Regions from separate parts of the Paenibacillus sp. FSL P4-0081 genome, predicted to be linked through region 1. Evidence: riboswitches for the same ligand, from Rfam matches in the RefSeq annotation. Region 1 holds a riboswitch; the other holds the start of a gene.
What was found. Region 1 has a riboswitch for glycine ahead of gcvT (glycine cleavage system aminomethyltransferase GcvT). Riboswitches for the same ligand answer to the same signal wherever they lie in the genome.
Positions count from the first base shown of each region.

Region 2: it holds a riboswitch for glycine, as region 1 does, so the genes downstream of both, P40081_RS35365 (amino acid permease) here and gcvT (glycine cleavage system aminomethyltransferase GcvT) in region 1, are expected to answer to the same signal.

Region 1 covers NZ_CP009280.1:7,768,526-7,779,826, forward strand. The annotation lists gene uvrB (excinuclease ABC subunit UvrB) at 1-1,868, opposite strand, end outside; gene P40081_RS33160 (flagellar motor protein) at 2,050-2,838, shown strand; gene P40081_RS33165 (OmpA/MotB family protein) at 2,835-3,728, shown strand; gene P40081_RS33170 (hypothetical protein) at 3,813-4,445, shown strand; gene gcvH (glycine cleavage system protein GcvH) at 4,579-4,971, opposite strand; glycine riboswitch at 5,156-5,251, shown strand; glycine riboswitch at 5,255-5,354, shown strand; gene gcvT (glycine cleavage system aminomethyltransferase GcvT) at 5,441-6,562, shown strand; gene gcvPA (aminomethyl-transferring glycine dehydrogenase subunit GcvPA) at 6,562-7,914, shown strand; gene gcvPB (aminomethyl-transferring glycine dehydrogenase subunit GcvPB) at 7,911-9,371, shown strand; gene P40081_RS33195 (helix-turn-helix domain-containing protein) at 9,490-10,296, opposite strand; gene P40081_RS33200 (hypothetical protein) at 10,518-10,868, shown strand; gene P40081_RS33205 (ABC transporter ATP-binding protein) at 11,071-11,301, shown strand, end outside.
Region 2 covers NZ_CP009280.1:8,274,608-8,285,908, forward strand. The annotation lists gene P40081_RS35320 (histidine kinase N-terminal 7TM domain-containing diguanylate cyclase) at 1-967, shown strand, start outside; gene P40081_RS35325 (phosphotransferase enzyme family protein) at 1,137-2,060, shown strand; gene P40081_RS37130 (S-layer homology domain-containing protein) at 2,164-3,570, shown strand; gene P40081_RS35340 (GNAT family N-acetyltransferase) at 3,689-4,192, opposite strand; gene P40081_RS35345 (DUF1304 domain-containing protein) at 4,338-4,706, shown strand; gene P40081_RS35350 (methyl-accepting chemotaxis protein) at 4,730-5,551, opposite strand; gene P40081_RS35355 (DUF4386 domain-containing protein) at 5,771-6,478, shown strand; gene P40081_RS35360 (Crp/Fnr family transcriptional regulator) at 6,435-7,031, opposite strand; gene P40081_RS35365 (amino acid permease) at 7,095-8,471, opposite strand; glycine riboswitch at 8,622-8,701, opposite strand; gene araA (L-arabinose isomerase) at 9,167-10,591, opposite strand; gene P40081_RS35375 (L-ribulose-5-phosphate 4-epimerase) at 10,632-11,301, opposite strand, start outside.

The DNA.
Region 1 (11,301 bases):
TTCAGCTTGCCGCCGGCGCCGGTGAGATAATCGGCCTTGGACTCGGCCACCTTGGTGGCCTCGATGATGTCACGCACTTTCTTATTGATTGTCGTTGGCGTGATGCCGTGCTTCTCATTATGGGCAATCTGAATTTCACGGCGGCGCTGGGTTTCGCTCATCGCCTTCTCCATGGAATCCGTAATGCGGTCGCCGTACAGAATGACACGTCCATCAGAGTTACGGGCCGCCCGGCCGATGGTCTGAATGAGTGAACGCTCGGAGCGGAGGAAGCCTTCCTTGTCAGCATCTAGGATGGCGACAAGGGAGACCTCCGGCAGGTCAAGACCTTCTCTTAATAAGTTAATACCCACCAGTACATGGAACGTACCGAGCCGGAGATCACGCAGGATGGCCATCCGCTCCAACGTCTTGATATCGGAGTGCATATACCGCACCTTAATCCCGATTTCCTTGAAGTAATCGGTCAGATCCTCGGACATCTTCTTCGTAAGTGTTGTAACGAGTACACGCTCATCACGCTCTACACGGTCACGGATTTCGCTGATCAGATCATCGATCTGTCCCTCTGTAGGGCGTACTTCGATGATCGGGTCCAGCAGGCCGGTAGGACGGATAATCTGCTGCACCATAGTATCGCAGTGCTCCATTTCGTATGGTCCCGGTGTAGCAGACACATATACAATCTGGTTCACTTTCTCTTCGAATTCCTCGAACTGCAGCGGCCGGTTATCCAGCGCGGACGGGAGGCGGAAGCCATGCTCCACCAATACTGTCTTACGCGCACGGTCACCATTATACATAGCCCGGATCTGCGGCAGCGTTGCATGGGACTCATCAATAACAATCAGCATATCATCCGGGAAGTAATCCATTAAGGTATATGGAGTCGCTCCCGGCTCACGGAAGGTAAGCGGGCCGGAATAGTTCTCGATACCGGAGCAGAAGCCCACTTCCTTCATCATCTCAATATCGTACCGCGTCCGCTGCTCCAGCCGCTGGGCTTCCAGCAGCTTGCCCGCATCACGAAGCACGGCCAGCCGTTCCTCAAGCTCCCGCTCAATGTTGATAATAGCTACACGCATCGTTTCTTCCTGGGTGACAAAGTGCGAAGCCGGGAAGATCGCTATATGATCGCGCTCACCAATCAGCTCTCCTGTGAGAACATCAATCTCGGTAATGCGCTCTATCTCATCTCCGAACAGCTCCACACGGATCGCATGCTCCCCCTGTGAAGCCGGGAAGATCTCGACCACATCGCCGCGTACCCGGAACGTCCCGCGTACGAAGTTAATGTCATTGCGCTGGTACTGGATCTCCACGAGCCTGCTCAGAATCTGATTGCGCGGCTTCTCCATCCCTACCCGCAGTGTCAACAGCATACTTCCGTATTCCTGCGGCGAACCGAGGCCATAAATACAGGACACACTCGCAACAATAATAACGTCACGCCGTTCGAACAGCGAACTGGTGGCGGAGTGCCGGAGCTTGTCAATTTCTTCATTTATGCTGGAATCTTTCTCTATGAAGGTATCGGAGGAAGGAATGTACGCCTCAGGCTGGTAGTAATCGTAGTAACTGACGAAGTAGTCAACGGAATTGTTCGGGAAAAATTCTTTGAACTCACTCGCCAGCTGCGCCGCAAGCGTCTTGTTGTGCGCAATGACCAGCGTCGGGCGGTTCAGTTTGGAAATCACTTGTGCGATGGTAAAGGTCTTGCCTGTACCTGTCGCTCCCAGCAGCGTCTGGTGCTTCTTGCCCTGCCGGATGCCGTCCAATAATTCTTCTATGGCATGAGGCTGATCGCCCTGGGGTGTATACTCGGACTCCAGTTCAAATGTCTTTGTACTGACGACAATATCACTCATTTGCCCGTCTCCCCTCTATCGTCTAAAATATATGAATATATTATAATTGTAGCCCTAATAGTTGCCTATCCATACCGTACTGAAAAATATGGAAGATAGGAATACACGTTCCCGTTTATTATACAGCGTTGCCCAGATTGATGCAAACCATAATATATAGAAATTTAAGGAGCTTGAACTTATGGATATCACTTCAATTATCGGCCTGCTGGCAGGCATTGCCGCAATGATCGGCGGCTTTCTCTGGGAAGGCGGAAGCTTATCCGGCCTGCTGCAGCTGAACGCCGCGCTGATCGTATTCGGCGGCACCCTTGCCGCTGTACTCATCAGTTTTCCGGCCTCCAGATTACGCAGCGTCCCGGCGGCTCTGCGCCTGGCATTCGGCAGACATCCCGACACCACCCAGGAGAAGGCCGAAGAGCTGATCTCCATGGCTGCAATCACTCGGCGCGGGGGTGTGCTTGCGCTGGAGAAGAGAGCGGAGGAGCATCCGGATACCTTTACCCGCGAAGGGCTGTTTCTTATTGTCGACGGCACCGATCCTGATCAGGTCCGGCAAATTCTTGAACTGGAGATGGACGCCAAGGAACTGAAGTATGAAGGCTATGCCAAAATCTTCGAAGCCGCCGGCGGCTATGCTCCGACTATGGGCATCATCGGCACCGTAATGGGATTAATACGGGTACTGAGCAATCTGACGGATCCCTCTAATCTGGGGGCCTCGATCGCTGTAGCTTTTACAGCAACGCTCTATGGCGTAGCCAGTGCTAATCTTATATTTTTACCCATCGCCTCCAAAATCAAATCCCGCAGCCAAAGCGAACTGGGCAGCATGGAGATGCTGCTTGTCGGTATCCTGTCCCTGCAGAATGGGGATCATCCGCATCTGGTCCGCAAAAAACTGACCGCCTTTATTCCCGATGCCTCACCTAGACGCAGCAGCAATAATAACCCGGGAGACCCGCTATGAGACAAAGAAACCGCCGCCAGGGACGTAGTAGAGGTAAGGAGAACCGGGACCGCTGGATGATTACCTATGCGGATCTGATTACGCTTCTGCTCATTTTTTTCATCATCCTGTACGCCATGAGCAGTCTGGATACGCAAAAATACGCGATCGTTACCGGTTCATTATCTGATACCTTTAAGAGCGGCAGTCCTGTGCTTGAAGGCGGAAATGGAGTGCTGGATGGTAATCAGGGGAACACGGGAGCCGCAGTCTCGAATGAACAGGAAGCAGGCGGAAGCACCGGTGGCGGTCTTTCTTCCGGGGGCAATGTGAAGGAGAATGGTTCGAACGGAACCGGGACGGGCACGGATACCTCCGGGCAAAACGGGGAGACTGCCGAACACCAGCCTTCGGCGCGTGAGCTCGCTTTTCGTGAGCAGGAGGCCAAACTGGCCGCGCTCATGGGTGTAATCACCAAATACGTGGAAGATAACAACCTTGGGGAGCAGATCTTTGTAGCGGATAAACCGCAGGGCATTGCCATCACGCTTAGCGACCGGTTCCTGTTCGATGCCGGCAAAGCCGAGCTGAAATCACCTGCCTTCCCGGCACTGCGCCAGCTCTCCGGCCTGTTCCGCGGAATCGGTGCCACGATCAGCATCGAAGGCCATACCGACAATGTCCCGGTAACCGCCGCTTCAGATTACACGGATAACTGGGAGCTATCCGGCGCCCGCGCACTCTCTGTGCTGCGCTTCTTCCTGGATAACGAGGGGCTTAGCCCCGATACTTTCCAATATGCCGGTTACGCGGATACCAGACCTGCTTACGATAACACTACCGTTGAAGGACGGCAGAAGAACCGCCGGGTCGAACTTATTGTCCTGCGGCAGCTTCAAGAGGAAGAATAACACGTATCTGCAAGCGAATCAGCTCAGAGATCTGCAGATGAGAAGGCACGGCAACCATTTGCTAGTATAAGGAGATTGAACGCTATGCAGACTACAAACGGAACGACACCGGACGCCACCCGTTTTCTCTATTTTCTGCGGCAGCTGGTTTCGCTGATCATGATTGTTTTTGCCCAGGGAATAATTACCTTTTTCATTGGTTTATTATCTGTATTTATGATGTTCTTCTCCTCCGATTACTTCTGGGGGGACCTGGCCCATGTGTATCCTCCCGATAAACTGATGTATATAGGCATTGACTTCCTTATTGCCGGCGCAGCCTTTGCCCTGCCCTGGCTCGGGGTCTGGTGGATGCTGTACGGTTTGTCCGAGGATGGACGCATCCGCTGTTTCCCTCTTCTTTTACTCTTCGCTTATCTGACATTTGTGATCCTCTTTCTGCAGATCAATCCGGTCTATAACCCGGAAGCCATGATCCCTTCCTCCGCCGGGGAATCCACCTTTCTGGTCTGTATGGGCATGTCTGCCGTGGTGCTTTTCCCGTTTTATTCGGCCGGTGTGTATTACTTCGTGCTCAAACCCAATACCCGTCCCAGAAAAAGATACCGGTTCCTATTGCTGTGCCTTATCTTTGCCGTTGCGGGTCTGGCTCTGCTCCCCGCCCTTTGGCACTTGGCTCCCCGCATTTATCCGGGGCTGCTCAGCTTTCCGGAGTGATACAGAAACGCAAAAAGACAGACCTCTCACATTAGTGACATCTAATGTAATAAGAGAAGCCTGCCGTGTTCATCTGTCCGTAAATCCAGTTCAGTCATCTATTCTAATAATCCGGGTACATAAACGGTTGAAACTATTCCCCAACCAATTCCTTATAAGCAGCCGCATCCAGTAGGCCGGAACCTGCCTCGGCAAACTCACCGTCAAGCTCCAGCTCAAAAATCCAACCGCCGCCGTATGGCTGATCATTGATCAGCTCCGGACTGGATTCGAGTGCGTCGTTGATCTTGGTTACCTTGCCGGATACCGGCGAGTACAGCTCCGACACCGTCTTAACAGACTCGATACTGCCTACGCTGTCGCCCGCGGAAATGGCTGCGCCGACTTCCGGAAACTCAACAAACACGATGTCGCCCAATAAATGCTGCGCATGATCCGTAATTCCCACACGTACTACGCGTCCTTCACCCTGCTGTGCCCATTCATGCTCTTCGCTGTATAGCAGGTTGTCCAACACTTCACTCATTTCCAAGCCGCCTCTTTTCCACATTTGGAGTTCTAAATTTAGTTATAGCCTAAGTTATGACCTTGCCTAATGTCAATATAACTGACAGGAAAATTAAATTTGTCATCTTTTTGACGTTTTTTGATTGACAGCGTGCTTGTAAACCCGGTTTAATGGAGTCAGTAGAAAAACATATGGTTTGCGAATGATGGCATAGGGAGAGACTGACCCTCAGGGGCAGCGCCGAAGGAGTAAGCCCGGGATGGGTGAATCTCTCAGGCAAAAGGACCTTTGCCGGACGCATCTCTGGAGAGCATCCACAGCCTGGACAACAGGAAACGGATCACCAACGGGGAAACCTGCGGGCATAATAGCAGGGTAACTCTCAGGTACAAAGGACAGAGCGAACGTCTATTGATGCATGTTTGATGTGCATTGATGGACTTTCGCCTGTCCTTTTTTGCATGTAAACAGACTAAGGGGTGACACGATGGAGTCTTTGAGAAGAACGCCTTTTTATGATCTCTATGCCGCTTATGCGGAGTCCAGATGCATTGATTTCGGCGGCTGGGAGCTGCCGGTGCAGTTTACTGGCATCGTTAAGGAACATGAAGCGGTCCGCCAGCAGGCCGGACTGTTCGATGTATCGCATATGGGTGAATTCATGGTTGACGGCAGCGGCGCTGAAGCCTTCCTGCAGCAGTTGACCACAAATGACGTCAGCCGCCTTGCAGACGGCGCGGCGCAGTATACCCTGATGCTCTATCCGAGCGGCGGCGTAGTAGATGATCTGCTCGTCTACCGCCTGGGCCATGAGCGCTATATGCTCGTCGTGAACGCCTCCAATATCGACAAGGACTTCCAGTGGCTGCAGGAACATCTCACCGCTGAATTCAGCGGTGTCAGCCTGAAGAACGTCTCTGATGAGACGCTGCTGCTCGCTCTGCAGGGTCCGCTGGCTGAGACGATTCTGGCCGAAGTTACCTCTGCCCCGCTCGCAGAGCTGAAGCCCTTCCACTTCATCGAACACGCCGAGGTCTGCGGCGTATCTGTACTGCTCTCCCGCACCGGCTATACCGGGGAGGACGGCTTTGAGCTGTACGCCCCGGTCCACACAGCGGCTGCACTCTGGAATGGTCTGCTGGCCGCAGGCGCGCCGCATGGCCTGACCCCTGCCGGACTGGGCGCACGCGACACGCTCCGCTTCGAAGCCAAGCTGCCGCTGTACGGCCAGGAGCTCTCGGCGGATATTACGCCGCTCGAAGCGGGTGTCCAGTTCTTCGTGAAGCTGGACAAAGCGGATTTCATCGGCCGTGATGCCTTGCTGAAGCAGAAGGAAGCCGGTCTCCCGCGCCGCCTTGTGGGGCTTGAAATGATCGACCGCGGGATTCCCCGCTCCCATTATCCTGTATATGCCGACGGTGTGAAGATCGGTGAAGTCACAACCGGTACCCAATCCCCAACGCTGAAGCGGAATCTCGGACTTGCCCTGCTGGATGCTGCCTATACTGAGATCGGCACAGAGGTGTATGTGGAGATCCGCGGCAAGCAACTGAAGGCTGCCGTGATCAAAGCCCCGTTCTACAAAAAGAGCCAAGGAGTGAAGCCGTAATGAAGCACCGCTATCTGCCTATGACGGAGCAAGACCGCGCAGAAATGATGGAGACTGTCGGGATTCAGTCCATCGATGAGCTATTCGCTGATATCCCTCAATCTGTCCGCTACCAGGGAACGATGCCGATGTCCGGCCCGCTGGACGAATATGCGCTGCTGCGCCATATGAAGGGTCTGGCTGACAAGAATGCCGACTTTGATACCCATGCCAGCTTCCTTGGCGCCGGCCTCTATGACCACCACATTCCTGTTGTCATTAACCATATTATTTCCCGTTCGGAATTCTATACTGCCTATACCCCTTATCAGCCGGAAATCAGCCAGGGCGAGCTTCAGGCAATCTTCGAATTCCAGTCCTATATCTGTGAGCTGACCGGTATGAAGGTCGCCAATGCCAGTATGTATGACGGCGCAACGGCCTTCTCCGAAGCAGCCGTGCTGGCCACAGGCGCCACGAAACGCAAAAAGCTGATTGTCTCCCGTACGGTTCATCCGGAAGCCCGCCAGGTGCTGCGTACTTCGGCCAATGCCTGGGGCCTGCAAATCGTGGAAATCGATTATAAGGACGGGGTTACCGATCTTGCCAAGCTGGCTGAGGCCATTGATGCCGATACTGCCGCCGTTCTGGTCCAGTCGCCCAACTTCTTCGGCGGCATCGAGGATCTGCGCCAGATTGAGCCGTTGATCCACGCCGTCAAGGGATTGCTCGTGGTCAGCGCGAATCCCATTGCACTCGGCGTGCTGGAAACGCCCGGCAAGCTGGGCGCCGACATCGTAGTCGGCGATGCACAGCCGCTGGGTATCGCTGCATCGCTCGGAGGACCAACCTGCGGATTCTTCGCGGTTGCCGAACCGCTGATGCGCCGCATGCCGGGCCGGATCGTCGGCCAGACCGTTGACCGTAACGGCAAGCGCGGCTTCGTCTTGACCCTGCAGGCGCGTGAGCAGCATATCCGCCGCGAGAAAGCGACGTCGAATATCTGCTCCAACCAGGCGCTGCTGGCGTTATGCGCATCCGTCTACTTGTCCGTGATGGGCAAGGAGGGCATGCGTGAGGTTGGTGAGCTTAATATCCGCAAGAGCCATTACGCCGCCGGAAGGCTGGCTGAAATTACCGGAGCGGAGCACGTCTTCACCGCCCCGTTCTTCAATGAATTTGTCCTGAAGCTCCCGGAAGGCAGCAGCGTCACTGAAGTGAACTCCAGGCTGCTGAAGGCAGGTTATCTGGGCGGCTACGATCTGGGCCGCGAGTATCCCGAGCTGGCCGGACATATGCTTGTTGCCGTGACCGAAAAAAGAAGCAAAACCGAAATTGACGAATTCGCCACTGCACTGGAGGGCTGTATATGAAACCGGAACAAACCCTGATTTTTGAATTAAGCCGTCCCGGCCGCTCGGCGTACTCATTGCCGCTATGTGATGTGCCGCAGGAAGAGAGCATCAGCTCACTGATTCCTGAGGGCTTGCTCCGCAGCGAGCCGGTAGTGCTGCCGGAAGTCTCCGAAGTGGATGTTATCCGCCACTATACTGCCCTGTCCCGGCGTAACTTCGGGGTCGATAACGGCTTCTATCCGCTCGGCTCCTGTACGATGAAATATAATCCGAAGATCAATGAGGATGTGGCCCGCTTCCCCGGCCTTGCCAAGATCCATCCGTACCAGCCGGAAGAGAGTATCCAGGGTGCACTTGAGCTGATGTATACGCTGCAAAAGGATCTCGCCGGACTGACCGGCATGGATGCCGTCTCCCTGCAGCCTGCCGCCGGTGCCCATGGCGAATGGACCGGCCTGATGATGATCCGCGCCTACCATGAGAGCCGCGGCGAGGTCCGCTCCAAGGTCATCGTGCCGGATTCCTCGCACGGTACCAACCCGGCCAGCGCCGCAGCCGCCGGACTCGACACCGTCACCATCCCTTCCAATGATAAGGGAATGGTCGACCTCGAAGCGCTGAAGGCCGCGGTCGGCAGCGACACCGCCGCGCTGATGCTCACGAACCCGAGTACTCTCGGACTGTTCGAGACGCAGATCGTCGAGATCGCCGCGATTGTCCATGAAGCCGGCGGATTGCTCTATTATGACGGAGCGAATTCCAACGCCATCATGGGCATCACCCGCCCGGGCGATATGGGCTTCGATGTGGTCCATCTCAACCTGCACAAGACGATGAGTACGCCGCACGGCGGCGGCGGTCCGGGAGCCGGACCGGTCGGCGTGAAGGCGAAGCTGATTCCGTTCCTGCCCCAGCCGTCGGTTGCGCAGAACGAAGACGGCAGCTTCTCGCTTGACTCCGGCGGGCCGCAATCTATTGGCCGCGTCAAAGCCTTTTATGGCAACTTCGGTATTCTGGTCCGCGCTTACGCCTATATCCGCACCTACGGCCCGGACGGACTGCGCGAGGTGTCCGAGAACGCTGTGCTGAATGCCAATTACATGATGCACCGTCTGGCACCTTATTTCGAAATTCCATTCCCGGGTGTCTGCAAGCATGAATTCGTCATGTCCGGCAGAAACCTCAAGCAGTACGGCGTACGTACCCTGGATGTTGCCAAACGGCTGCTGGACTTCGGCTACCATCCGCCGACTGTGTACTTCCCGCTGACCGTAGAGGAATGTATGATGATCGAGCCGACTGAAACCGAAAGCAAGGAAACGCTGGACGGCTTCATTGAGACGATGATTCAGATCGTTAAGGAAGCGCAGGAGACACCTGAGGTCGTTATTAATGCTCCGCATACCACGGAGATCAGCCGTCTGGATGAGACCCAGGCCGCGCGGAAGCCGGTCCTGAACTGCTCCTGCGGCTAAACGCGACTTGCGGCAACACGCAGGCGAATTAACTTCACCGCAAATAAATAGCCGGGCAAGCGATACGCTAGTATCACTGCCCGGCTATTCTTATGTATATATAGGCTTTGCGCGCCTTCTATGGCGTAAGCCGTTTGACGAACTGGAAGCGGTCATTCACCCGCATTTTACTGTAAATACTCTTCAGCATATTCCGAACCGTGCCTTCACTGATGCCCAGATCACTCCCGATGTGCAGCGCGCTTTTCTCAAGTAACCATAGCCGTGCTACATCCTGCTCCCGCGCTGTCAGCTTATATTCCTGTAAAGTGGCTTCCAGGCGGTATTGCTGCATCTCCGGGTTCTTCTCCATCCACTTCTCCATAATATTCTCGGCAATCTGCTGCACGAACGGAATCGCGAATTCAATCGGTTCTCCTCTATTAAAAGAAATGTCCACATATCCGAAGACGGTATCCTCATTCTGCAGCGGAGCACACACACAGTTCCAGTTCTGGAAGGCCTGGTCGGAATGTTCCACCCCCCTCACTACCCCGATGCAATTCATCTCCATGGCCAAGGATACGGCATTCATGCCCGAGCGCTGCCTGCATAAGCTAACCCCCGGACGCAGCTCCGCCTGTTCCATCTCATCCCGGGTAACCGGAGAAGAACAGACCAGCTCCAGAATGGTACCCGCCTTGTCCGTCAGGAATACAACATAAGGAATAGAGAGCAGCTGGCTTAATTTATTCATTTCACTGCGGATGGAAGATATCATGGCTCTGTGATAGATATGCTCCTTCGATTCTTCTGGAAAAGAAACCCCGGACTGCCCGCTATGTAATTCGATTTGCTCTGCGTCAAGCGGCCGGAAAGCTTCAAGCTGCTGTGCTTCCAAATCTCCGGGCACGCTCCATGCTCTCGATTGATCAAAGATTCTCACGACGATCCTCCTCCATTTTTACCATTTCCTATATAACCGATTTTAAAAGAAAGTATTATAACATACAATCACGGAATAAAAAACATTCAGCATTGGACCTGTAAATGAACCTGCAAGCGCTGTAAAATAGAAAAATCTGCAGTCAAAAATCACAAGTGAAAACGGCTATGTTGTCTTGAAATAAGGATAAGGACCGTACCGTTTGAGCAAGGAGGTTCTACATGCTTCGCATCGGCTATATCTCGGCACTCCTGAATCTGGCAACCGCTATGGTATCATTCATGCGCTTCGGCAGTAATTATGCACTGGCGATCATGATAAGCCATACACTAATGATCTTCCTGGGTTACAGGCTGCTCCGCTCCAAAAGCAATCTGGCCCTAATCCCGCTGCTCACGGTCAGCTGCTCCTTCCTGATGTACAACGTGGTCTATGTTCTATTGAAGCAGATCAACCTTGTAGACCTGTACGCTGTAGACTGGAGACTGGAAGTTCAGCTGTTGCTGCCACTATTAATAGGGTTACTCCTCAAAGCCATTCTCGAACGAAGCGGCAAATCCCGGTTAGTCTAGTTAACCAGGGTAGCCGCTTTTTTGCAGCATCATTCGCCATAATAATCTAAATAAATATATTCATTCGATGGATTATGATAGTTTTCGACATTGCCGCAGTGATATATTTATTCATACGTCTTTTACATAGATTAGGATTCAGAAATTTATATGCTGCGATAAAGCGAACGCGCTTTCAAAGTAACTTTCAGGAGGGTTAGCCTTGAGTATTATTGAAGCCAGAGGGCTGAGCAAGTCATTTATGCAGGCAGTGAAGGAGCCGGGCCTGGGGGGAGCGGTTAAGCACCTCTTCCTCCCCCGGCATATTGAGAAGGTGGCGGTTAAGCCGCTGGATTTGAGTGTAGAGGCAGGCGAGACGGTGGCCTACGTGGGCCCGAACGGTGCAGGCAAATCGACCACCATCAAGATGCTGACAGGAATCCTCATGCCCTCA
Region 2 (11,301 bases), 510 kb from region 1:
CGCCCACCAGGATATTATCAATACGATGGAATACGGAATTCTTGTCCTCGACGATCAAGAACAGGTGGTCGAGATCAACCAGGCTCTGCTTCCCCAGATCCGGCTGAATCCCGGGCAGAGGTTCGATATGGCCCGCCACCTGCCCGGCGCCAATATCGTGAAGACTGAACAGTTCCTGCAAACCTACCATGACCATCCGCTTGAGGTAGCCGAGACAGAACTAATGTATCCCGCACTCCAAATGTACATCAGCATTCATGCCGCACCGATTATGGTGAGCGGTGTGAGGGTGGGCCGGATTGTCACCTTCCAGAATATAACCGAGCTTCGGCGCCTCATTGATGAGACGAACCAGCAGAACACCATTCTGCAGGAGCGCAATTCCGCCTTAATCAAAGTCCAGGAAGAGCTATTCCAGACGAACGCCAAGCTCCGGAAGATGGCCATCACCGACAGCCTGACCGGCTGCTACAACCGCCATTATCTCATGCAGCAGCTGGAGAATGAATTAATGAAGGACCGGGATCCCAGGGTCCCTTCGACCATTATACTGATCGACATCGATTATTTCAAAATGGTCAATGACCGCTACGGCCACCTGGCCGGAGATGAGGTCATTTGCAGTACGGTAGAGGTCCTGCAGCGTAATCTGCGCCACTCTGATATTCTGTCCCGTTATGGCGGCGAGGAGTTCCTTATCTACCTGCCCGATACGGAAGAGGATGAGGCGTATGTGCTGGCAGAGCAGCTTAAATCAAGCATTGAGTCCAACCAGATCAGAATTGATCATATAGACGAGCCTATATCCATCACCATCAGCATAGGAATGCTCAGCATCGGGGAATTCAAGGTCACACCGCCCATGAGCACAACAACTTACTTGAACGATTTGTTCAGATCGGCAGACAAAGCCTTGTACGCAGCCAAGCATCAGGGCCGCAATCAGATTGTTTCCGTGAAAAGATAGCGAATGCACATAAGCCACCCGGCTCAGGAAACGGGTGGCTTAACTTTTGTCCGCGGGGCTGTTCCCTACTGTAACTTTAATTATAGCTAAGCTTTCTCTATACATCCGGTTTCGCCAAGCAGGATAATGAATAACAGTTAGAACAATTCGTTAAAAGGGGATACAGCCGATGGATTATGATCATCTTATCCGCGAGATTAACCGCTCCTACCCGCTCCATATTGAGCAGATCCGGCTTCACCGGGAGATGATCGGCGGGGTGTATTTCGCAGAGGGCGAAGGTAAGCGTTATGTACTCAAAATATACCGCAGCTTCAAGACAGCCGATGCCCTGCAGTCCGTTCGTATTCTTGATTATTTAGAGGCTCATTCTTATCCTGCCGTTACTGTTCTGCGGACGGCGGGGCAGGAGAGTCATATCCTTCTTGAAGCTCAGGATGGCTTGCAGGCAGCGGTGCTCTTCCGCTATGCCGAGGGGGCTACGCCCGATGGGATAGCCGAAGCAGAGGTTATCGGTCAACAAACCGGAGAATTGCATCAGCTCATGCAGGGCTACCCGGATGAACTGATCCACCGGACAAAAACCGACTACATCGGTGACTATCTCTCCATTATGCGCGAACTGGACTGTGCTTCCGAGTCCGTTGCTGCGCTCGAACACTATGGCAATGAACTATGGAGCCGTATGTCAGATTTGCCTAGACACTTTTGTCATGGCGATCTGCATACAGGCAACATGCTCAGGGACAGCCGCGGGCAATACGTGCTTATGGACTTCGATGACGCTTCAGGTGATTATCCGGCCATGGATGTTGCCTATATGTCTGATAACACTCACTTTAATCTATTTCACGAGTCCATGTATGATGATACCCGGCGTCTGTTTGAGCAGTTCTATTCCGGATATAGTAAGGTACGGACCTTGAGTGACAAGGAGTACTCAGCCGTATTCGATTTCATTGCGGTCAGGCATTATCAGATCATCTCCAGAATTGTCCGCTGCCAGGGTTTGCAGTCGGTATCCAAGGCGTTCTGCGATGAGCAGTATGGCTGGCTTATGAAATGGCGGGAGCTTTGTCTGAGCAAACCCTAATAAACCGGAATTCCGGATAATTCAAACCTGCTGTAACCTTTTTGCAGGACGGCACGTCTAAGATCACAAATAAACCACAAACTACTCTATGAGGTGACTGACAATGAAGAATACATTCAAGATCATTACTATATCTGCTGCTGCTGCTCTGGCGCTCAGCTTCGCGGGACAACAGTTCGCTTCCGCGGCAGCCTTCAAGGATATTAACAATGTGCAGGACAAAGACAAGATCATCGCTCTGCAGAATAGCGGCCTGATCAAAGGGATCAGCCAAGACCTGTTCGGTCCGAATATCAGTATCTCGGAGGCTGAAGGAGTGCAGATGATCGTAAATGCACTAGACCTGAACCTTGATCTGATCCGGTTTGTGAAGGAGCCGCATGCTACCGACTATTTCAAGAATGCCAATGATTCCGCTTGGTACGCTGAAGCGCTCATTATTGCCGGTGTCCACGGGCTGGATCTGCCCGCCGACCTGAAGCCCAACCAGAAGCTGACGCGTGAAGAATTCACGCACCAGCTCATTGATGCGATTGAAGCCAGCGGCCAGCTGCCGATGATCAAGCCGGTTGTTATTGATTATAAGGACCAGGATCAAGTTAAGGCAGAGTATTCCGGTTCGATCCAGCGCGCCCTGAACTACGGTGTCCTGAAGCTGGATGAAAGTAGCAAGCTTAAGCCTAAGCAGGAAATCACCCGGGCTGAAGCAGCTGTAGCGATCAGCAATGCGCTGGCGTATCTGAAGGCACATCCGGCACCGGCTGCGCTGAGTGAGACGCTTACTGCCGAAGAGGCCGTTCAATTGATTAAGGAGGCTGTAGGTCCGGAAGCAGACCTGCAGATCAAGATCGACCCGGCTGCCAGCATGTCCCGCGAATCATTCACCTACCTGCTGGTGCATACCCTCCAGACCAGCGGCCAGCTGCCGATGTTCAAGCTTATTCCAGTTGAAGTTGCAGATGAGAGTCAGATGGATATCTCCAATTCAGGCGCTATTCAAACCGCACTGGCGCTTGGCTTCGTTACACTGGATGAGTCCGGCAATTTCAATCCGAAGGGTGATATTACACGTACCGCCGGTACGGATATCGTGAATAAAGCGCTGGAATACTTGAAGGCTCATCAAGCACCCGCAGCAGAGAGCGAAGTTCTTACGGCTGAGCAAGCTGTTCAGTTGATCAAGGAAGCCGCAGGACCGAAGGCTGATCTGCAGATCAAGATTGATCCGGCAGCCAGCATGACCCGCGAATCTTTCACCTACCTGCTGGTGCATACCCTCCAGACCAGCGGCCAGCTGCCGCTGCTTAATCTGATTCCGGTAGAGATCAAGGATAATGACAAGATCAATATCCTGAACTCGGGAGCCATTCAGACGGCCATCGCCTTGAAGATCGTGAAGCTGGATGCTGACGGCAAGTTCAATCCGCAGGCTGGAATCACCCGTACAGACGCGGCCGCTATGGTTAGCCAGGTTCAGGAGATCCTGAAGCGGGCTGCTGCGAATCAATAATACCCGGAACATTCCAATTTTCCGCAAGCAATTATCAGCTCAAAAAGCACATGTCAGCGGCTTGTGCTTTTTGGCATGTTCTATGATCGCCGCCGGGAAGCTTGTCAACACGATAGAGCTACAGCATCAGAATCATCAGAGCCTCATCCAGATATTCATCCCCAAGCTTCATCGCCTTCGGCTCTGTGCCATAGCAGATGAATCCAAGAGATTCGTATAGTCTTTTGGCAGCTACATTATTCGAGGTTACCGTTAAATTTAGAATTTCGAGCCCCGGCAACAGCCTCGCCCGGGCAATCAGCTCCACCATCAAGCGGCGGCCCACTCCTTGTTTACGGACATCTGAATCCACATATACTGAATATATATTAGCTTTATGATCAATTTTGGGCCGGCTCTCCCGGAAAAAAGTGACGATGCCCACCAGCCTCTCCTCACCATCAAAAGCTCCCAGCGTGAAATTATTCTCCGAGGGCTCCAGCCTGATGCGTGTGGTGACTATAGACAGCTTCTTTTCCGATTCATAGGAGCTGAGATAGGCTTCCGGATGCAGCCGCAGCGACTGTAGCCGAAGCTCGCGGTAAGCCTCCGCATCCACGGATGTCAGCATTCTTAGGTACAACAGGTTTGCCTCCTCAAGGAATTTAGGGATTCCAAATTGACAAAATTGCAGAATTTGGCTATATTATACAGTGTAAAATTATATTTTGAACAATTTAATTTCTCTGTTAATCAATCTTACATAATTATGAAAAGAGGGATTTACTATGATGATCGTGAGTTTAATACTCGTGGCCTTGGTTGCAATGGAGCATGTGTATATTCTAGTGCTGGAAATGTTCCTGTGGACTACCCCGCGGGCGCAAAAATCGTTCGGCACCACTCCGCAGTTCGCCCGGGAAACGAAATCGCTGGCGGCCAACCAGGGATTATATAACGGCTTTCTGGCGGCCGGTCTAGTCTGGAGCCTGCTGCATCCGAATGATACCTTCAGTGTTCAGCTTCAATTGTTCTTCCTGATCTGCGTTGCGGTTGCAGCCATCTATGGCGGCATCACGGCCAAGAAATCCATTCTATTGGTTCAGGGCCTCCCGGCCTTCATTGCTCTGCTTGCCGTTATTCTGGCGAATCTGTAATTATGAGAATAGCCGCTCTTCCCTCACAGCTTCTGCGCGAACTGGTTCAGCTGCTCGGACATCGTCCGGATCTCCTCAATGAAGCTGGAGATTTCATTCGTTGAAGCAGCCTGCTCCTGCCCGACTGACGCAATCTGATGGATGGATTGGCTGATCTGCTTCATCGCGGCTTGGATCTCCCCCAGGGTATCCCGGATCCGCTGCGCAGACTGCTCGGTTTCCTTCGAGAATTTGCGGATTTCTTTCGCTACAACATCGAATCCCCGCCCCTTCTCTCCTGCGTGGGCAGCCTCAATGGCTGCATTAATCCCGAGCAGATTCGTCTGGTCGGCGACCTTTCTGAGGACAGCCAGCACTTCATCGCTTTTTTTGACACTTTCGGCGGTCGTTTCTGACTGGAGCAGCAGCTTCTGCGAGAAATCGGCAAGCAGCCCCGAGCCCTCTGCCACATGCCCAATCCGGGCGTTAGCCTGATTTAGGGAGACCGAGATCTGATCAGCGATTTCGCGCAGCTCGGTCTGTCTGCGGACCTGGATGCAGACCGCCCCGCAGACGCTTCCATCCTCTCCGTGTACCGGAAGAACCGTACCGACGAATTCATACCCATAGTAGTCCTTAGGGACATTAGCTTTCGAGAATTCATCATTTCTCAGCGCATGATACAGAGGTTCGTCCGCAAGAATTATCTGTCCTGCCCGAATTCCCAGATCAATGGACGTTCCAGGGAAATAAGCGATGAACTTCTCCACATCACAGACAGCAATAGATACATCATAGGGAAAAGCAGCTTTCAGGACCGGTGCCAGGTTCACTATATCTTCAAGGGAGCGGATAATGTTCTTCATGGATGTGGGTTCTCCTTCATTAAATCACTTCATTAAATCGCTTCATTGCACAGTACAGAAATATCTAGATTAAGGTTCGACATTTTTCAATGACTATCCTTTATTCAAAAACTTAATATTTAAAATTTAATCATGTCCTCTTAACTTAAGTCAATGAAGCCCTGCAGGCGCCTTAGTACAATATAACCACAATCAATAATCAATCAGGGGGTTATGCTAATGTCTGCTGCAGTGGCTCGAACCGGGGGAATATCGCTCATTGTAATGGCGGTTGCCGCCGCGCTCTCGTACGGATATGTCCAAGGGAGTCTGGTAGTGGATGGAGATGCCGCTGGTACCTTCGCCAATCTTCAGGCCTCTCCGTCGCTGTTCAGGGCCGGGATTCTGGGCTGGGTACTGATTATGGCCTGTGATGCGGCAGCTGCCTGGGCCTTATATCTGGTGCTGAAGCCTGTGCATCCGGGCCTGTCCCTGCTGGGAGCATGGCTGCGCCTGGCTTATACGGCAGTGTTGGGGGTTGCTGTCTCCAGTCTGATCGTGGTATCACTTCTTACCGGTAACAGGGAGGTTGCGCTTTCCGGCTTCACACGAGGGGAGCTGCAGGCGGAGGTCATGCTTCATCTTCATGCTTTTGAAGCGGTATGGTCGGCTGGTTTGATTCTGTTCGGGGGGCATCTGCTGATTATAGGTGTGCTGGCGGTATGTTCGGAGAATATTCCGAAGCCCGTCAGTGTGCTGCTGCTGCTGGCAGGCTTCGGCTATATTATGGTTCATCTGTGCGGCACACTTGTGCCCGGGTATGGAGAATTCCTCCAAATCATCAAATGGGTGTTCATGCTGCCGATGACCGCAGGGGAGCTGGGGCTTGGCATCTGGCTGCTGTTCAAAGTCCCGGCTGCGCGTGTTCGCGCTCAAGCCGCTTCTTAATCCGGCTGAGCGACTCCGGTGTCATCCCGAGATAGCTGGCCAGCTGATGCTGGGGGACGCGGCTGATCAGGCCGGGCCTCCGATGCAGCAGTGCCTTGAGGCGGTCTTCGGGGGATGCCGCAATGAAGGCGGCGAATTCCGCCTGCACCTGTCCGAAATTCTCCTCGATCATCCGGCGTGTCATCAGCTCCAGCTGCGTGTGTCTGGCGTACATTTCCCTCTCGGTATTCAGCGCACCGACAACCAGTACGCAGTCCTCCAGACAAGTCAGGCTGTATTCCGACGAGGCATCCTCTTTATGCGCATTGAAGATAGCGATCGCCTGCTCCTCTGTGTAGAAATTCGAGGTGATGTCGCGGCCTGTGACGTCAACACTATGCTGCCGTACGCATCCTTTTAACACGAAATAGCAATGACCGGGAACCTCCCCCTGCCTAAGCAGCGTGGCTCCCTTGCTGTATTCCTCAACAAGAATCTCCTCCAGAATGGCCTGCTGCTGCTCTTCACTGAGGGAGGTCAGCCGGGTCATATATTGGAGTAATCTATGCTTCATGTTTCGGATTCCTCCTTATAACGCTACTGACAACATGTCAGTAGCGTTTGAACATTCTTGCACTCATGTATTGATTATACTAACATCGGCATCACTTTTCTCCTTCTTGCTCCGCATGGAGTACAGGACGAACAACAGAATGAACCATAGGGGCGTAAACAGCAGCGCCGGACGGGTATCATCTGCGAACAGCATAATGATCAGAATAGCAGCAAACAACGTTAATACCGCATAATTAATGACCGGTGTGAACGGTGCTTTGAATTTGGACGAGGCATGTAAGTCCGGGCGGTTCCTCTTATATTTGATATGACATACGAGCACAACCCCCCACACCCAGATGAAGCAAATGGCACTGATCGTTGTAACGATGCCGAAGGCCTGGCCCGGAATAAGCTTGCTAAGCAGCGCCCCGGCCGATATAACTATTGTAGAAATAAATAAAGAGTTAGCAGGCACATGATTTCGGTTCAGCTTGCCGAGCTGCGGGGAGGCCTGATTCCTTCTGCTCAGATTATACAGAATCCGGCTGGTTGAGAACATCCCGCTGTTGCAGGCGGAAGCTGCTGAGGTTAAGACGACGAAATTGATAATGCCCGCAGCAACCGGAATCCCGACCAGGCTGAAGGTTCGCACAAAAGGACTTTCAGCTGCACTGAGCTGGGTCCACGGGTTAATGCACAGCAGGACGAAGAGCGCGCCCACATAGAAGAAGAGAATCCGCAGAGGAATCTTGTTAATCGCCGAGGGGATATTTTTCTCCGGATCTGCTGTTTCTGCGGCTGATACACCCACAAGCTCCACACCGACATAAGCGAACACAACCATCTGGAAGGAAAATAAGAAGCCCTTGACACCATTCGGGAACACACCCCCGTGCTCCCAGAGATTGCGGACGCTCACCGATCCCGCATCCGTCTTGAACCCGATGACCAGCAGAATGATTCCCAGGCCAATTAAGGCAAGAATCGTGACGACTTTGATTAGCGCAAACCAGAATTCGAGTTCGCCGAAGCTTTTGACCGTTAACAAATTGAGTCCTAACAGGATAATCAGGCAGATGACAGCCGGCACCCACTGCGGGATATCGAACCAGTACTGCACATAGACGCCCACTGCAATCACATCCGCCATCGCCGTCATAATCCAGCAGAACCAGTAGGTCCAGCCTGTAATGAACGCAGCCCGCGGCCCCAGATAGTCTTCAGCAATGTCCGTAAAAGATTGATATCCCGCTTTGGAGAGCAGCAGCTCACCCAGCGCCCTCATCACAAAAAACACGGCAATTCCCACGAGTAAATACGTGATCATAATGGACGGGCCGGCCTGCTGAATCGCTCTGCCTGATCCCAGGAATAACCCCGTACCAATCGTGCCGCCGATAGCGATCAGCTGTACATGACGGTTCGCCAAATCTCTCTTTAATTCTGTCTGTGCCATTGCCTTTTTCCCCCTTAATGTGTACAACGCTATGCTGCCAAATAACATAAAAAAGAGATTGGATATCATCCAATCTCCCGGTTCATAAGAATATCAAAATAAGCTACCTGCGCCGCTGACCGTAATTAATCAGCATAACAAATACAAATTCCGTACTCTTCTGTCCTTTTGCCTGAGATTGTGAACCCTTCGGCGCTGCGGTCTCCCGCAGTCTCTCCAGAAGCTGCTCCTGCTATAGTGTGATCCATAGCAATCATAGCCCGTGTGATGTATTAAATTGGTGAAGCGTTAATGCATTCTGATATTCTAACATATTACTCGGCATGTGAGTATTGAACAGTGATAAAAGTCTCCTACCTATGGCTAGATGTCTAGGGTGCGCTCCTGCACTACAGCGGCATAAATGTTGTACGTTTTGCAACTTGGATGCGCAGATACCCGGTTGTTTAGATAGATTGTTGTATGAAATACAACAATTTCCACGCTAAACCGTATGAAGGAGGAGAAATGCTGCCTTTTGTACAACAATTTTCGATTTAGTCCAATTTAATGAAGCGAATGTTGTATTTTGTACAGGATTTTAGAAAATCACGGGCACGGAGGATGAGTTTGCCGGTAATACCTTGGCTCTGCATTAAAAAAAAGCAGACAGGCAAAAGCCCATCCGCTCATTTGATCCAACATTATTCCGCTATTTATTTAATGATTACATAATCCAGGCCAACCAGCTTGGCGTAGGTTACGATCTGATCTGTAGTCAAGTTGAGCGACACCACGGTATGGTGACCGCCGCCGTTCTCGATCCATGCCTTAATTCCATCCTGGAAGTTAGGCTTCACCTGCCAGAGCACGCGGGCCACCGGAAGATTCGGAGCCGGAACCGTCGGCTCGAAGGCAGTAACTTCATTGATCAGCAGCTTGTAATGAGTGCCGAAGTCAGCCATCGATACCACGACGCCTTCGCCAGCCTTGCCGTCGAATACGAGACGGGCCGGATCTTCGCGGTCGCCGATACCCAGCGGAGACACAAGCACCTTCGGCTTGTTGCTGGCCAGGCTCGGGTCAACCTCAAGCATGTGGGACTGCAGAATCGCTTCCTGTCCGGCAGCCATTTCGTAGGTGTAATCTTCCATGAATCCGGTGTTCAGGTTGTGGCTCATCACCTTCATCAGGCGGTCCAGGGCCGCTGTCTTCCAGTCCCCTTCGCCGGCGAAGCCGTAGCCTTGTGCCATCAGACGCTGAACGGCAAGACCCGGAAGCTGCTTCATGCCGTGCAGGTCTTCGAAGTTCGAAGTGAACGCATTGTAGTTGCCGGCATCCAGGAAGCGTTTGAGGGCAATTTCATAGCTGGCCTGTACCTTCACGCTGGCTTCCCATGCTTCTTTGCTGTATGAACCGTAATCGAAATCATATTGCTCTGCATATTCAGCGAACAGCGCATCAATTTCTTCTTCCTTCACTTCGTTTACATACGCAACCAGGTCGCCGATCCCGAAGTAATCCACGGTCCAGCCGAACTGAATCTGGGCTTCTACCTTGTCGCCTTCGGTAACGCCCACGTTACGCATGTTGTCGCCGAAGCGGGCCACTTTGATGTTGAAGCTTTCGTTATACGCAACGGCAACGTCCATCCATTCGGCAATTTGCTTCTGGACTTCGGCGCGTTCCCAGTACCCTACCACCACTTTGTTCTGTTTCTTCAGGCGGGCATTGATGAACCCGTATTCACGGTCGCCATGGGCAGCCTGGTTCAGGTTCATGAAGTCCATATCCAGTGTAGCCCAAGGAATGCTCTCATTGTACTGTGTAGCCAGGTGCAGAAGCGGCTTCTGCAGCAGCTTCGTGCCGCGGATCCACATTTTGGCCGGGGAGAAGGTATGCATCCAGGTAATCACACCGGCAACCTCGTCACGGTAGTTGACTTCTTTCATGATCGAAGTGATTTTGTCTGCACTGACCGCCAGATCCTGCAGCACCAGCGGATAAGGCAGCACACCGCTGTTATTGAGGGCATCCGTCATCTCCTGTGCATGAGCTTTAACTTCACCGAGGGCTTCTTCTCCGTACAGATGCTGTGATCCTACAACAAACCAGAATTGCTTAGCGCTTACTGTTGACATATTATTTCATCCTCTTCTCTTGGATAATATATAAATCAGATTATTTCTGACCGTAATAAGCGCCTTTACCATGCTTGCGCAGATAGTGTTTATCCAGAATCCGCTGCGGCAATTCTTCAGCGAAATGGTTCAGCTCGCGGGCAAAATGGTTCAGCTTGGACACTTCCTCCAGCACCACGCTGTTCATCACTGCATCATGGGCATTCTTCCCCCAGGTGAACGGGCCATGGCCTTTCAGCAAGACGCCGGGAACTGCCATAATATCAAGGCCCCGCTGTTCAAAAGTCTCAATGATCACGCGTCCGGTCTCCGCTTCATACCCGCGGTCAACCTCCTCCTGCGTCAGGAAGCGTGCGCAGGGTACCGCGCCATAGAAGGTGTCGGCATGTGTCGTGCCCATTACAGCAACATCCAGCCCGGCCTGCGCCCAGATGGTCGCCCAGGTCGAATGCGTGTGCACGATGCCGCCGATTTCTGCATAATGCTTGTAGAGTACGGCATGGGTCGGTGTATCCGAGGATGGTCTCATCTCCCCTTCAACCACGTTACCGTCGAAATCCACTACGACCATATCGCTAGGCTTCATTTTGTCATAGCTGACGCCGCTTGGTTTGATGACGAATACGCCTTTCTCACGGTCAACTGCGCTCACATTGCCCCAGGTGTATTTGACGAGTCCATGCTTAGGCAGGTCCAGATTGGCCTCGAAT